3 regions of the Pseudoalteromonas maricaloris genome follow, and region 2 is predicted to be linked to each of the others. Evidence: predicted binding sites of a transcription regulator. Region 2 holds the regulator's gene; each other region holds the start of a gene.
What was found. The regulator sigma-54, encoded in region 2, starts transcription at its own class of promoters, with help from an activator protein. The targets are predictions, from matches to a motif close to GTTGGCACGNNNNTNGNNT.
Positions count from the first base shown of each region.

Region 1: the regulator sigma-54 is predicted to act here: its motif matches at 2,045-2,063, upstream of CTT31_RS05785 (flagellar basal body rod protein FlgF).
Region 3: the regulator sigma-54 is predicted to act here: its motif matches at 1,872-1,890, upstream of fliE (flagellar hook-basal body complex protein FliE).

Region 1 is NZ_CP024625.1:1,363,678-1,367,966, forward strand. It holds gene CTT31_RS05775 (flagellar hook assembly protein FlgD) at 1-534, shown strand, start outside; gene flgE (flagellar hook protein FlgE) at 576-1,976, shown strand; gene CTT31_RS05785 (flagellar basal body rod protein FlgF) at 2,100-2,864, shown strand; gene flgG (flagellar basal-body rod protein FlgG) at 2,881-3,669, shown strand; gene flgH (flagellar basal body L-ring protein FlgH) at 3,686-4,289, shown strand, end outside.
Region 2 is NZ_CP024625.1:3,680,103-3,684,391, reverse strand. It holds gene CTT31_RS16390 (HPr family phosphocarrier protein) at 1-199, opposite strand, end outside; gene rapZ (RNase adapter RapZ) at 200-1,066, opposite strand; gene ptsN (PTS IIA-like nitrogen regulatory protein PtsN) at 1,059-1,517, opposite strand; gene hpf (ribosome hibernation promoting factor) at 1,519-1,806, opposite strand; gene CTT31_RS16370 (RNA polymerase factor sigma-54) at 1,836-3,335, opposite strand; gene lptB (LPS export ABC transporter ATP-binding protein) at 3,382-4,107, opposite strand; gene lptA (lipopolysaccharide transport periplasmic protein LptA) at 4,107-4,289, opposite strand, start outside.
Region 3 is NZ_CP024625.1:1,401,069-1,405,357, forward strand. It holds gene CTT31_RS05935 (sensor histidine kinase) at 1-294, shown strand, start outside; gene CTT31_RS05940 (sigma-54-dependent transcriptional regulator) at 291-1,670, shown strand; gene fliE (flagellar hook-basal body complex protein FliE) at 1,929-2,261, shown strand; gene fliF (flagellar basal-body MS-ring/collar protein FliF) at 2,282-4,000, shown strand; gene fliG (flagellar motor switch protein FliG) at 3,993-4,289, shown strand, end outside.

The DNA.
Region 1 (4,289 bases), 1.8 Mb from region 2:
CCAAGTAAGCCTGCGGACAACGATCAAATGATCGCGCAGATGACAAGCTTTACTATGGCTGAGGGGATCTCAAAGCTAAATGAGAATTTTGACTCGTTAGCTGCATCAATGACTTCTAACTCAGCGCTTCAAGCATCAACGCTGATTGGTAAAAAAGCATTACTCGAATCAACGACGTTAGAACATGGTGATGATGCACTTACAAAGGGCTCGGTGATTGTCCAAGAGCCTGTGCAGAATTTATCTGTGGGTATTTATGACGAATCTGGAGCGATTGTTAAGACGCTTGAGTTTGGTGAGCAAAGTGTAGGCGCTGTGCGTTTTGAGTGGGATGGTAAGAATAAAGATGGCGAGATGATGCCCCCTGGGGAATACACCATAAAAGCCGAAGGCATGATTGAAGGTGAATATCAGACTTTACCTTCGGCCACATTTAGAAATATTGACAGTGTTAATGTTAATGGTGCTAACGGCATCGTCATTAATACCAAAGAAGGCGCGGTGCGCTTAACTGATATTGCTGAAATAGCATAGTAGTTTTAAAGAATTAACCTTAAGAACTTAGAGGTGAGAGTATGAGTTTCAATATAGCACTGACAGGTATTGCCGCCGCGCAAAAAGACTTGGACGTAACAGCAAATAACATTGCTAACGTGAACACGACGGGTTTTAAAGAATCTCGCGCAGAATTTGCTGATGTTTACGCGTCTTCGGTTTTTAGCTCTGGCAAAACGAAAAATGGTGATGGTGTACAAACTACTATGGTAGCGCAGCAGTTTCACCAAGGGTCATTAAAGTTCACGCAGAACTCGCTAGACTTGGCGATTGAGGGCGAAGGCTATTTTGCCATGTCAAATTCTCTTCAATCACAGGATTTTACGTATTCTCGAGCTGGTGCATTTAAATTAAATAAAGACAACTTTATCGTGAATGCAAAAGGTGACTACTTGCAAGGCTTCCCTGTTGATCCATCAACAGGTGATACAACGTCTTTGAGTCTAAGCACAACATCGCCAATTCAAATTCCAGATGCATCAGGGTCTCCTCGAGCAACATCGCAAATTTATACATCATTTAATCTAGATGCAACGGCGCAGCCACCTACGATTGCATTCGATCCTACGCAAAGTGCATCGTATAACTCAAGAACGGCAATTACGGTATATGACTCACTGGGTGAATCACATACACTGCAGCTATTCTTCAGAAAAACGGCGGATAATGAATGGTCAACTTACGCAACAATGGACGATAAGCCATTTAACCACAATGCGCAGCAAATTGACCCAACCGCTACACCACCTGTGCCATACACTCCAGTAAGCGTATTTCGTTTTGACGCAAGTGGTATTCCTTCACAAACAGCGGATGATCCATCAGCTTCACCACTGACATTTAGTAACAATACGGGTACGACGTTTAACCCGCTTAGTCTTGCAGGTCCTCAAGATGCGGTCGATCCAACTATTGGTATGTCAAACTTGTTAGAAAACGGCGCAACCTTCCCGAATGATATTGTTGTTAACTGGCGTGATGAAGCAAACACGGCTCAGAAGTTACCGACACAATATTCATCAGGTCGATTTGAAGTGAAAGCTCTGGAACAAGACGGTGCAACCGTAGGTCGACTAGCTGGTATTGATATTGGTACTGATGGCAAAGTAGTAGCTTCATACACTAACGGTGACTCGACTTTCCTAGGGCAAGTCGCGCTCGTACGCTTCCCGAATTCTCAGGGCCTCCAAGCGATTGGTAATACTGAGTGGAAGAAAAGTCTATCTTCCGGTGAGCCACTAGCAGGCGAGCCAAACACAGGTACGCTTGGTGGTATTAGTTCATCGGCGTTAGAGCAATCGAACGTCAACCTCACAAACGAGTTAGTTGACCTTATCAGTGCCCAGCGTAACTTCCAAGCGAACTCTCGAGCGCTTGAGGTTAACTCAACATTACAACAAAATATATTACAGATCCGATAATATATTATGCCCTCCAAAGGCTGCTACAAAGGCAGCCTTTTTTATGCCCGTCAAAAACATCTCATCACTTTGGCACTGTGTTTGCATTAACTAGATTAAGTTTGAATTTTATAGGTCATCGTCATGGATAAAATGGTGTATATCGCAATGTCAGGCGCTAAGCAGAGCTTACGCGGTGTGGCACTCAAAGCGAATAACCTTGCTAATGCCAACACGACTGGCTTCAAAGCAGATTTTGCTCAAGCGCGTTCAATGCAGGCATTCGGAGAAGGATTACCCTCTCGGGTTTTTGCTATGCAAGAACGTCCAGGTACTAATATGACCGGTGGTGCAATCGTTGAAACTGGCCGTGAGCTTGATATTGCAGTAGATGATAAGTCGTGGATCAGCGTCGTTGATGCGTCGGGCGAAGAAGCGTACACCAAAGTCGGCACGCTTAACATTCGTAATGACGGTGCGTTAGTCACAGCTCACGGGCGTCAACTTATTGGCGAAGGTGGACCTATTGTCTTACCTATCCCCGTTGATAAAGTGGTGTTTAGTGACGATGGCTCTATTCAAGTGCGTCCACAAGGTGCCCCCGCTAACTTTCTTGAGGTGGTTGATAGGCTGAAAATTATTGAAGCAGATAATAGTAAGCTACAGAAAGGTAATGACGGGCTCTATAGACCAAAAGAAGATAAGTTAGAAGATGGGATCTGTGGTTTTTGTGAAATATCTCCAACTGCAAAAGTAATGAGTGGCTTCTTAGAGATGTCCAACGTCAATCCCGTTCATGAGATGGTGGATATGATCAACCATCAAAGACAATTTGAAATGCAAATTAAGCTGATGAAAACAGCTGAAGAAATAGATGAGCGACACACTTCGCTCCTACGCATAGTTTAAGAGTGAGGTAGAGATTATGAATCCGGCATTGTGGATAAGTAAAACAGGCTTAGATGCTCAGCAAACTGATATTTCAGTTATTTCGAACAACTTGGCAAACGCCAGTACCGTCGGCTACAAAAAGAGCCGCGCGATATTCGAAGACTTACTGTATCAAAACATCAATCAGCCAGGTGGCCGCAGCTCTCAAGATACAGAACTACCATCGGGCTTAATGCTTGGTGCAGGTGCCAAAGTGGTTGCTAACCAAAAGAATTTTTCTCAAGGTAATATGTTAAGTACCGAAAACTCTTTGGATTGGATGATCCAAGGGCCGGGCTTTTTTGAGATTCAGATGCCAGATGGCACAACTGCGTATTCAAGAAACGGTCAGTTCACGACGGATGAAGAAGGACGGATAGTTACTTCAGGTGCGGGTTTTCCTGTGTTACCAGAGATGAATGTGCCCGACGATGCACAGTCAATCACTATTTCTCAAGATGGCGAAGTATCAGTGCGCGTTGCAGGGCAAGCTGAAAACGTTGTCATTGGGCAGTTGACGATCAGTGACTTTATTAATCCATCAGGTCTTGAGCCAATTGGTCAAAACCTGTACACAGAAACTGCGGTAAGTGGTGCACCTGTACAAGGTAACCCAAGCGTTGAGGGGTTAGGTAAAGTAGTTCAAGGCGCACTTGAGACGTCAAACGTTAATGTTACCGAAGAGCTTGTAAATCTAATCGAGACACAACGCGTGTACGAGATGAATTCAAAAGTGATTTCAACGGTAGATCAGATGCTGAGCTACATTAATCAACAGTTGTAATTGGGTAGGGGGTATTATGCGTGCATTATATTTAGCCATCGTAACGGTCGCTGCATTATCTGGATGTAGTACAACACAAAATAAAAATGTGGTGCGTGACGATCCGTATTATGCACCTATCTACCCCGAGGATAATCAAGCCCAAATGGTAGCAACAGGGTCATTGTTTAATACGCAGTTTTCCAATGATCTTTATGCTGACAAAAAAGCGTTAAGAGTCGGTGATATTATTACCATCGTACTCAGAGAAACGACTCAGGCGACCAAAGCTGCGAATTCTGAGCTGGATAAATCCAGTGATTCAAGCTTAGACCCTGTGATTGGTCTTGGCGGCAATGCCATCAATATTGGGAAGGAAGCGATACAGTTTGGTGCTAAATCCAGCTCTTCTTTTTCTGGTGATTCGAAATCTAATCAGTCAAATAGCTTATTCGGGAATATATCGGTCAATGTCACCCGAGTATTGCCTAACGGTAATTTAGTGATCCGCGGCGAAAAGTGGTTAACGCTCAATACTGGCGAGGAATTTATTCGCTTAGAAGGATTGGTAAGACCTCAGGATGTGACCGCAGATAACACCGTTGAGTCCAATCGAGTGGCAAATGCCAGAATTCAATATT
Region 2 (4,289 bases):
CTTCACAAACCACTCGGACTTCTTTCCCTTGGCTGCTTTCAAGTAACAACAGCGCTAGTACGCTGTCAGCAGCTGCACTTTTGTCTCCTTGATATAAGGTCACTTCGGCATCAAATTGGGTTGCTAATTGTGCAAGAACCGTCGCTGCTCTAGCGTGCAGACCAAGCTTGTTCTGGATTAAAAACGTATCTTCTAACATTTAACCCTCTTGCTCACGGTGGCGAATTTTGACGTTGGGATGGGTTTTAGCAAAACGCTCACCAATGGTTTGCGCTAAATATACCGAGCGATGTTGCCCACCTGTACATCCTATTGCAATCGTTAGATAACTGCGATTGTTACGCTCTAAGTGTGGTAACCAAGTTTGTACAAAGGTTTGGATCTGCCAAGTAAACTTTTGCACGATGCTGTGACTCGACAAATAGTCTTTGACTGGCTGATCTAGGCCAGTTAGCGGCTTAAGCTCAGGCTCCCAATGTGGGTTGGGCAAAAAGCGCGCATCAAAAACGTAATCCGCTTGTTTTGGGATACCGTGTTTAAAGCCGAAAGATTCAAAGGTAATAATGAGTTGTTTGTCTTTTTTACCTAAGATTTTTTCGCGGATATCTTCTGCAAGTTGATGAACGCTCAGGCCTGTAGTATCAATGAGAAAATCGGCGCGAGTGATCAATACGTCTAACAATTCCCGTTCTTTCTTTATTGCAACATCTAGTGGAAGATTATGCAGTGAAAGAGGGTGCAAACGGCGTGTTTCTGAGAAGCGTTTTATCAGGGTTTGATCGTCACTGTCTAAATAAAACAGGGTAGGTTTGGCAAAGCCTGGTAAGTATTCAAGAATGTCATTAAACTCGTCCTGTTCTTTAGGTAAGTTTCTGACATCAATACTGACTGCTATTTTATTATAATTGTCCGAAACGCTGCGGACTAAAGACGGCAGCAAATTGACCGGAATGTTATCTACACAATAGTAGCCTAAGTCTTCCAATACTCGAAGCGCTACAGATTTACCAGAGCCTGAGCGGCCACTGATAATGATAAGCTCGAGTCCTTTTTCTTCATCACTCATCAAGTTCACCTTGGATCACTGCATATAACTCATCGTCACTTTTTGCTTGTCTAAGCATTTTGCAAAAAGACTTGTCTTTGAGTGTATCAGCAATCGCCGCTAAGGTCTTCAGGTGCTGTTGATTATCACCTTCGGGTACGATGAACGCGACAAAAATATCGACAGGCTGCTTATCTATGGCTTCAAACTGGATCCCTTGCTCGCTGACAAGCACCATTGCAAGGATTTTATCCAAACCTTCAAGTCGACCATGGGGAATGGCAATGCCTTTACCGATCCCTGTGCTGCCTAATTTCTCTCGCGCCATTAAAGCGTCCAAGATAGCATGCTGACTGGTATTTGGAATTTGGCTATGAGCCAGTTCGCTGATGTATTCTAAAATACGTTTTTTGCTATTAAAAAGGACCGCAGCTTTACTGCAGTCCTTGTTCACTAATTCACTTAATTTCATCTTAGTGTCGAGTGAGCTTCTCTTTGTGTTTAATAACTTGACGATCTAGCTTGTCGATAAGGCCATCAATTGCGGCATACATATCTTGATGCTCTGTTGATGCAAATAGCTCGCCGCCGTTTACGTGTAATGTTGCTTCTGCTTTTTGTACTAGTTTCTCGACATCAAGGATCACATGCACGTTATTGATATGATCAAAGTGCCTTTCTAGCTTCGCAAACTTGTTGGTGACATAGTCTCTTAATGAGTCAGTAATTTCTACATGGCGACCAGTTAGATTTAGTTGCATAAGCATTTTTCCTTCTTGGGTTTTACGTCTTATATCAAGCTTTTACGCTGATTTGACGGTGGAATGGCTAGGGATTCACGATATTTTGCAATCGTGCGTCTCGCTACCTTAATTCCTTGCTCAGCTAAAATATCTGCAATTTTGCTGTCACTCAATGGCTTAGCGGTATTTTCTGCAGCTATCAGCTTTTTGATAAGTGCTCTAATTGCTGTAGAGGAGCACTCACCTCCATTTTCTGTACTTACATGGCTAGAGAAGAAATACTTCAGCTCAAATATTCCCCGAGGTGTATGCATGTATTTTTGTGTTGTCACACGGGAAATTGTGGACTCATGCATCTCAACCATTTCAGCAACATCATTTAGCACCATAGGGCGCATTGCTTCGGGGCCATGTTCAAAGAATGCCTGTTGTTGTTGCACAATGCAATTGGTAACTTTTAATAATGTATCATTTCGGCTTTCTAAGCTTTTAATAAACCACTTTGCTTCTTGTAAATGTGAGCGAATAAACTGACTATCCGTACTGGATTTCGCTGTTCTAGACATCGCAGCGTAATGGTCGTTTACTCTTATTTTAGGCATAGCATCAGGATTTAGCTCTACGACCCAACGACCTTTTACTTTTTTCACCGATACGTCAGGGATCACATATTCAGGCTCTTCATGAATAATGCTTGCCGCTGGTTTTGGGTTAAGGCTATGAATTAACGTCATGACCTCTTTGAGATCGGCTTCTTTAAGGCGCGTTTTCTTTGCCAAAGTTCGATAGTCACGGCTGGCAAGCAAGTCGATATGCTCTGTCAGAATCATTTTTGTTTCGGCAATCCATGGCGTATCCGGAGCGAACTGATTTAGCTGAATACACAAGCATTCTTGTAAACTACGCGCTGCGATACCGACAGGATCGAAAAGTTGAATACGTTTGAGCACGGCTTCGACTTCATCCAGCTCAATAGGCTCTTCGCTACTCTCGTCATTAATGCTTTCTAAAATGTCTTCGCAAGACAGTGTTAAAATGCCTGACAGGTCGACCGCTTCAATAATCGCAATCGCAATCGCTCTATCTGTTGGACTAAATGGTGTCAGCTCAAGTTGCCACATGAGATAGTCGTGGAGAGATTCAGAGGTTTCCCCTTGATAAACATTATCGTCATCAGGAAGTGGGCCTGAACTTGCAGCGGGTGCTGCGCTCATATATTCATCCCAAGTGACATCCATGGCAAGGTCATCACTGACAGTGTCTTTGCTCATGGCGGTATCTGAGTCTATTTCATAGTCACTAACCTGCGCTTCATCGCTTGAATCTTGATTGTCGTCAGCACTACTTTTTTCTTGGCTGTGTTGGTCAGCGTTTTCGCCGTCAGTATTATCACCTTCTTCCACTTCCAACAATGGATTGCTGTCTAATGCTTCTTGTATTTCTTGTTGCAGATCCAATGTACTAAGCTGCAGCAAGCGAATGGCTTGTTGCAGTTGTGGAGTCATTGTAAGTTGCTGCCCCATGCGCAGCTGTAATGATTGCCTCATGTATCTCTAACAATCCTTTTTAACAGTTATTAATACTACGTCTTAACTATAGCTTGAATTGTTCGCCTAGGTAGACATCTCTTACGGTTTGATCTGCCAAAACATGTTCTGGCGTGCCTGCAGCGATTAACTCACCATGTGAAACGATGTAGGCTTTTTCACATACGTCCAGTGTTTCTCTAACGTTATGATCGGTGATTAGCACACCGATACCGCGGTTTTTTAGGTGCTCTATGATTGTCTTTATATCTAACACCGAAATAGGATCAACACCAGCAAAAGGTTCATCTAACAGGATAAACTTAGGATTAGCGGCTAAAGCGCGAGCAATCTCTACGCGTCTTCTTTCGCCTCCCGATAATGCCATGCCCTGTGAGTCACGGATGTGTTGAATATTAAACTCATCCAGTAACTCATTGAGTTCAGCTTCTCTCTCAACTTTAGATAAGTCTTTTCGAGTTTCTAAAATCGCCATCAAATTTTGATAGACCGTGAGTTTTCTAAAGATTGAAGACTCTTGCGGTAGATAGCCAATACCAAGTCGCGCGCGGCTGTGCATCGGTAGCAAAGTGATATCTTCATCATCAATCTGAATAAAACCTTTGTCGCTTGGTACTAACCCTACAATCATGTAGAACGTAGTGGTTTTACCTGCACCATTTGGTCCTAATAAGCCTACAATGCTGCCAGCCTTAACACTTAAGCCAACATTTTTGACGACTTCACGACCTTTATAACTCTTTGCTAGACCAGTTGCTTTGAGCTCGCTCATTAATTGTTACCTTCTTCCTGCGCTTTTTTATCTTTTGCGTTTTTTTTGTCATCAACAGGAACAAGGATGGTTCTTACCCGAGAATCTTCTTGGTCTGAGCGCTCAGCACTGATCAATTGCTTTTCAATGTCATAGGTGATGACTTGCGCATTGATTTTTTGCCCAGTTTGATTGATTTCCGC
Region 3 (4,289 bases), 1.8 Mb from region 2:
AGTATTCAAATAATTGGCAGTGCGGCACACATTGAACTTAATGCAGAGCGCGAGCCGTGTGGCGAGTATGTACGTATCTCAGTTGTTGATAATGGTCCTGGTATTGATGAAACCTTAGTAGACAAGTTGTTTGAACCATTTTTTACAACTAAGTCGCAGGGGACTGGGCTAGGACTTGCGGTGGTTAATTCGGTCGCTAACGCGCACAAAGGGTTTGCGCAGGCAGACAATGTTGAAGGTAAGGGCGCACGTTTTAGCTTGGTACTACCACTAATTGAGGCGGAGGAACTATGAGTAACAGAGTTTTAGTTGTTGAAGATGATGCTGGTTTAAGAGAAGCACTTATCGATACATTGCAGCTTTCAAATATCGAGTGCGTAGAAGCAAGTTGTGCGGAACAAGCCGTTTTATTGCTAAAGCAGGAAACCTTTTCTTTGGTGGTGAGTGATGTGCAAATGGGTGCCATGAGTGGGCTTGACTTGTTAAAGACCATTAAACTCAACTATCCCGAATTACCGGTATTGATGATGACAGCATACGCGACCATTGATGATGCGGTTGAGGCGATGAGATTGGGTGCCATCGACTATATGGCTAAGCCATTTGCGCCTGAAGTATTGCTTAATATGGTTGGACGTTATCTACCTGAGAAGGAAAAAGAGACAGATGGCCCCATTGTTGCCGATCCCAAGAGTATTAAACTACTTGAACTGGCTGCAAAAGTAGCTAAGTCGGATGCCAGCGTGATGGTACTTGGACCAAGCGGTTCGGGTAAAGAAGTGTTGGCTCGCTATATTCACGATAAATCCGACAGAGCAGACGAGCCTTTTATCGCAATTAACTGCGCTGCAATCCCAGAAAATATGCTCGAAGCGACTCTATTTGGTTACGAAAAGGGGGCGTTTACAGGTGCCATTCAAGCGTGTCCTGGAAAATTTGAGCAAGCACAAAAGGGAACGATTTTGCTTGATGAGATCACAGAGATGGATTTGGGATTACAAGCAAAATTACTTCGCGTGTTACAAGAGCGGGAAGTAGAGCGTTTAGGCAGTAGAAAAACCATTTCACTGGACGTCAGAGTGTTGGCAACCAGTAACCGCGATTTAAAAGAAGCGGTGGAGGATGGGGTATTTAGAGAAGATTTATATTATCGCCTCAATGTTTTCCCGCTAGAGTGGTTGCCACTGAAGGACAGAGCAGGTGATATCGCGGTGTTAGCCGAGCATTTGTTGGTAAGACATACGCAAAAAGCAGGCAAGCCAACACCTATATTAAGCAGCGGTGCAAAGCGCAAGCTCAGTTCGCACACTTGGCCTGGAAATGTAAGAGAGCTAGATAACGTAATTCAACGTGCCCTGATTTTGTTCCAAGGTAATGAAATTCAAGAAGATGATATTTTTATCGAAAATTTCTCACCGATGGCTTTGATTGAATCTGCTCCACTTGTAAATCATGAAGCATCAGCTTTAATGGAGCGCTCACAAGGTGAGGATGAAATCATTAGCTATAAAGATGAGCTACAGGATAAAGAACACCAAATTATTTTAGATACGCTGGCAAAGTTTAACGGTAAACGCAAAGAGGTGGCGGAGGTATTAGGTATGAGTCCTCGCACACTTCGCTACAAGCTGGCAAAAATGCGAGATTTAGGGATTGCGCTACCCGCTTAACCTAAGTTAGCTGAGCTTAAAAAACAATGAGTTAGTTCGTTGCTTATCCAAACCTCAGGCTAAGCTTTATCTGTTAATTCAAATTTAATCAGGTGCCTATAAAGATCTGCAGATCTTAGGCGCCTAGTTTTCACTTCTATGTACTGCCAATTTTTCGACATGATTAAAATTCCATAAGGTGTTGAAAACAAAAGATTTTAAGTTGGCACGTTTTCTGCTTTATTACAGGTAACTAAGAGTTATTTTGAGTAAAGCATCATGAAAGTACAATCATCAGCGCTATTTCAAGAAATGCAGGCAATGGCTGCAGAAGCGACGAGAAACACACAGCCATCAGTGCAGCCGGTTAAGACGGCGGCATCTTCATCGGCTCAGTTTGGCGATTTACTCTCAGACGCACTTAATACGGTTCATGGCTTACAACAAGAAGCGAAACAAAAAGTCACCGCTGTTGAAATGGGTGACAGAAGCGTTTCTCTTGCAGAAGCCATGATAGCGAAACAAAAATCGTCGGTCGCTTTTGAGGCAACAGTGCAAGTTCGTAATAAACTTGTTGAGGCCTATAAAGAAATCATGAGCATGCCAGTTTAATTGAGTGACTGTGGAGAGTAATCGTGGCTACTAATCAATCAACAGATCTTACGCTTTCCGATGCCGCGCTGAATAATGACAGCGGATCGGATGAGCAACAAGAGCAAAAATCAGGCTACTTCAGTGCGCTAAGCGGTGTTGATATGTTGCGCCAGGTTACTCTGGTTATTGCCCTTGCTATTTGTTTAGCAATCGCAATCTTTATTATCATTTGGGCGCGCCAACCAGATATGCGCCCACTTGGTAAATACCCAACAGAAGAACTCGTCGAAACGTTAGACTTTTTAGACCAACAGAAAATTGAATACCAATTAGATGGTAATACCATTTTAGTTGCTGAGTCGGACTATCAAGACATAAAACTACGCATGGCGCGTGACGGTTTTACCCAATCTCCGAGTTCTGGCACTGATATTCTGATGCAAGATATGGGTTTTGGTGTTAGCCAACGTCTTGAAAGAGAGCGTTTAAAGCATAGCCGTGAGCAACAACTTGCGAGAACAATTGAAGAGTTACAAGACGTAAATCGTGCAAAAGTGTTGCTTGCAATACCAAAAGAAAACGTCTTTGCACGTCGCGAGAAAAAGCCCTCAGCAACCGTAGTTATTACCCTTAAACGTGGCAAAACGCTTGGCGGCGAAGAAGTTGATTCAATCGTAGACATCGTGGCATCAGCGGTACAAGGTTTAGAGCCTTCACGCGTGACCGTCACCGATCAAAACGGCCGCTTACTCAACTCTGGTTCTCAAGACTCTTTGGCTGCACGCTCGAGAAAAGAGTATGAAATCGAACGTAAGCGTGAACAAGAATATCTAGAAAAAATTGATAGCATCCTGATCCCAACTGTAGGTCTTGGTAACTTTACCGCGCAGGTTGACTTAACGATGGACTTCAGCGCAGTTGAAGAAACGCAAAAACGTTATAACCCTGATCTACCAGCGGTTCGTAGCGAAACGACGTATGAAGAAAATAATATTGGTGGTTTAGCTGTAGGTATTCCGGGGGCGCTGACTAATCAACCTCCCATAAACTCAAATATCCCAGAGATTGCGGGTCAAGGCGGCAATGGTCAAAGTGCAACACCAAGCAGTAATCAAAAAGAAGCAACCCGTAACTATGAGTTAGATACCACTATTAGCCATAAACGTCAGCAAACAGGGGTTATTCGCCGGATCAGTGTGAGTGTGGCCGTTGACTACCTCGCAAAACCTGATGCTGAAGGTAACATGGCAATGGCGCCGCGTACGCAAGAAGAGTTAAATAACATCCGTCGTTTGCTACAAGGTGGTGTGGGCTTTGATATGCAGCGAGGTGATGCGTTAGAGGTAGTTACTGTGCCATTCGTACGTGAAGATCTCACTGAAATGCAGGAGATACCACTTTGGGAGCAAGATTGGTTTCAAAAGACAATTCGTCTTGCAGCAGGTACCTTAGTGATCATTGTGCTAATCTTAGCGGTAGTAAGACCTATGCTTAAGCGTCTAATTTACCCAGATGATACGCTTGAAGATTTTGATGAAGATGCGTTGACCAGTGGTGTTGATTTAGGTGACAGTACACTCGATATGCTAAATAACGAATTCGATGAGTCTGCGGTTGGCTTCTCTTCTGACGGTAGATTACAATTGCCAGACTTACATGGCGACGAAGACCTACTCAAAGCAGTACGTGCCTTAGTTGCTAACGAACCAGAACTCTCATCACAAGTTGTGAAAGCGTGGTTGACAGAAGATGACTGATCAAGAACAAAAACAATTGCCCGCAGCCTTTGACGTTGACAAGCTAGATGGCGTCGACAAGGCTGCCATCTTACTGCTTAGTTTGACTGAAGAAGATGCGGCTCAGATTTTGAAACACTTAGAGCCAAAACAAGTGCAAAAGGTCGGTATGGCAATGGCCTCCATGGATGACCTATCTCAGGCTAAAATAGCAGCTGTGCACAATTTGTTTATCGAACAAATTCAAAGTTTTAGTACAATTGGTTTCCAATCGGAAGATTTCATTAAGAAGGCGCTAACCGCAGCACTT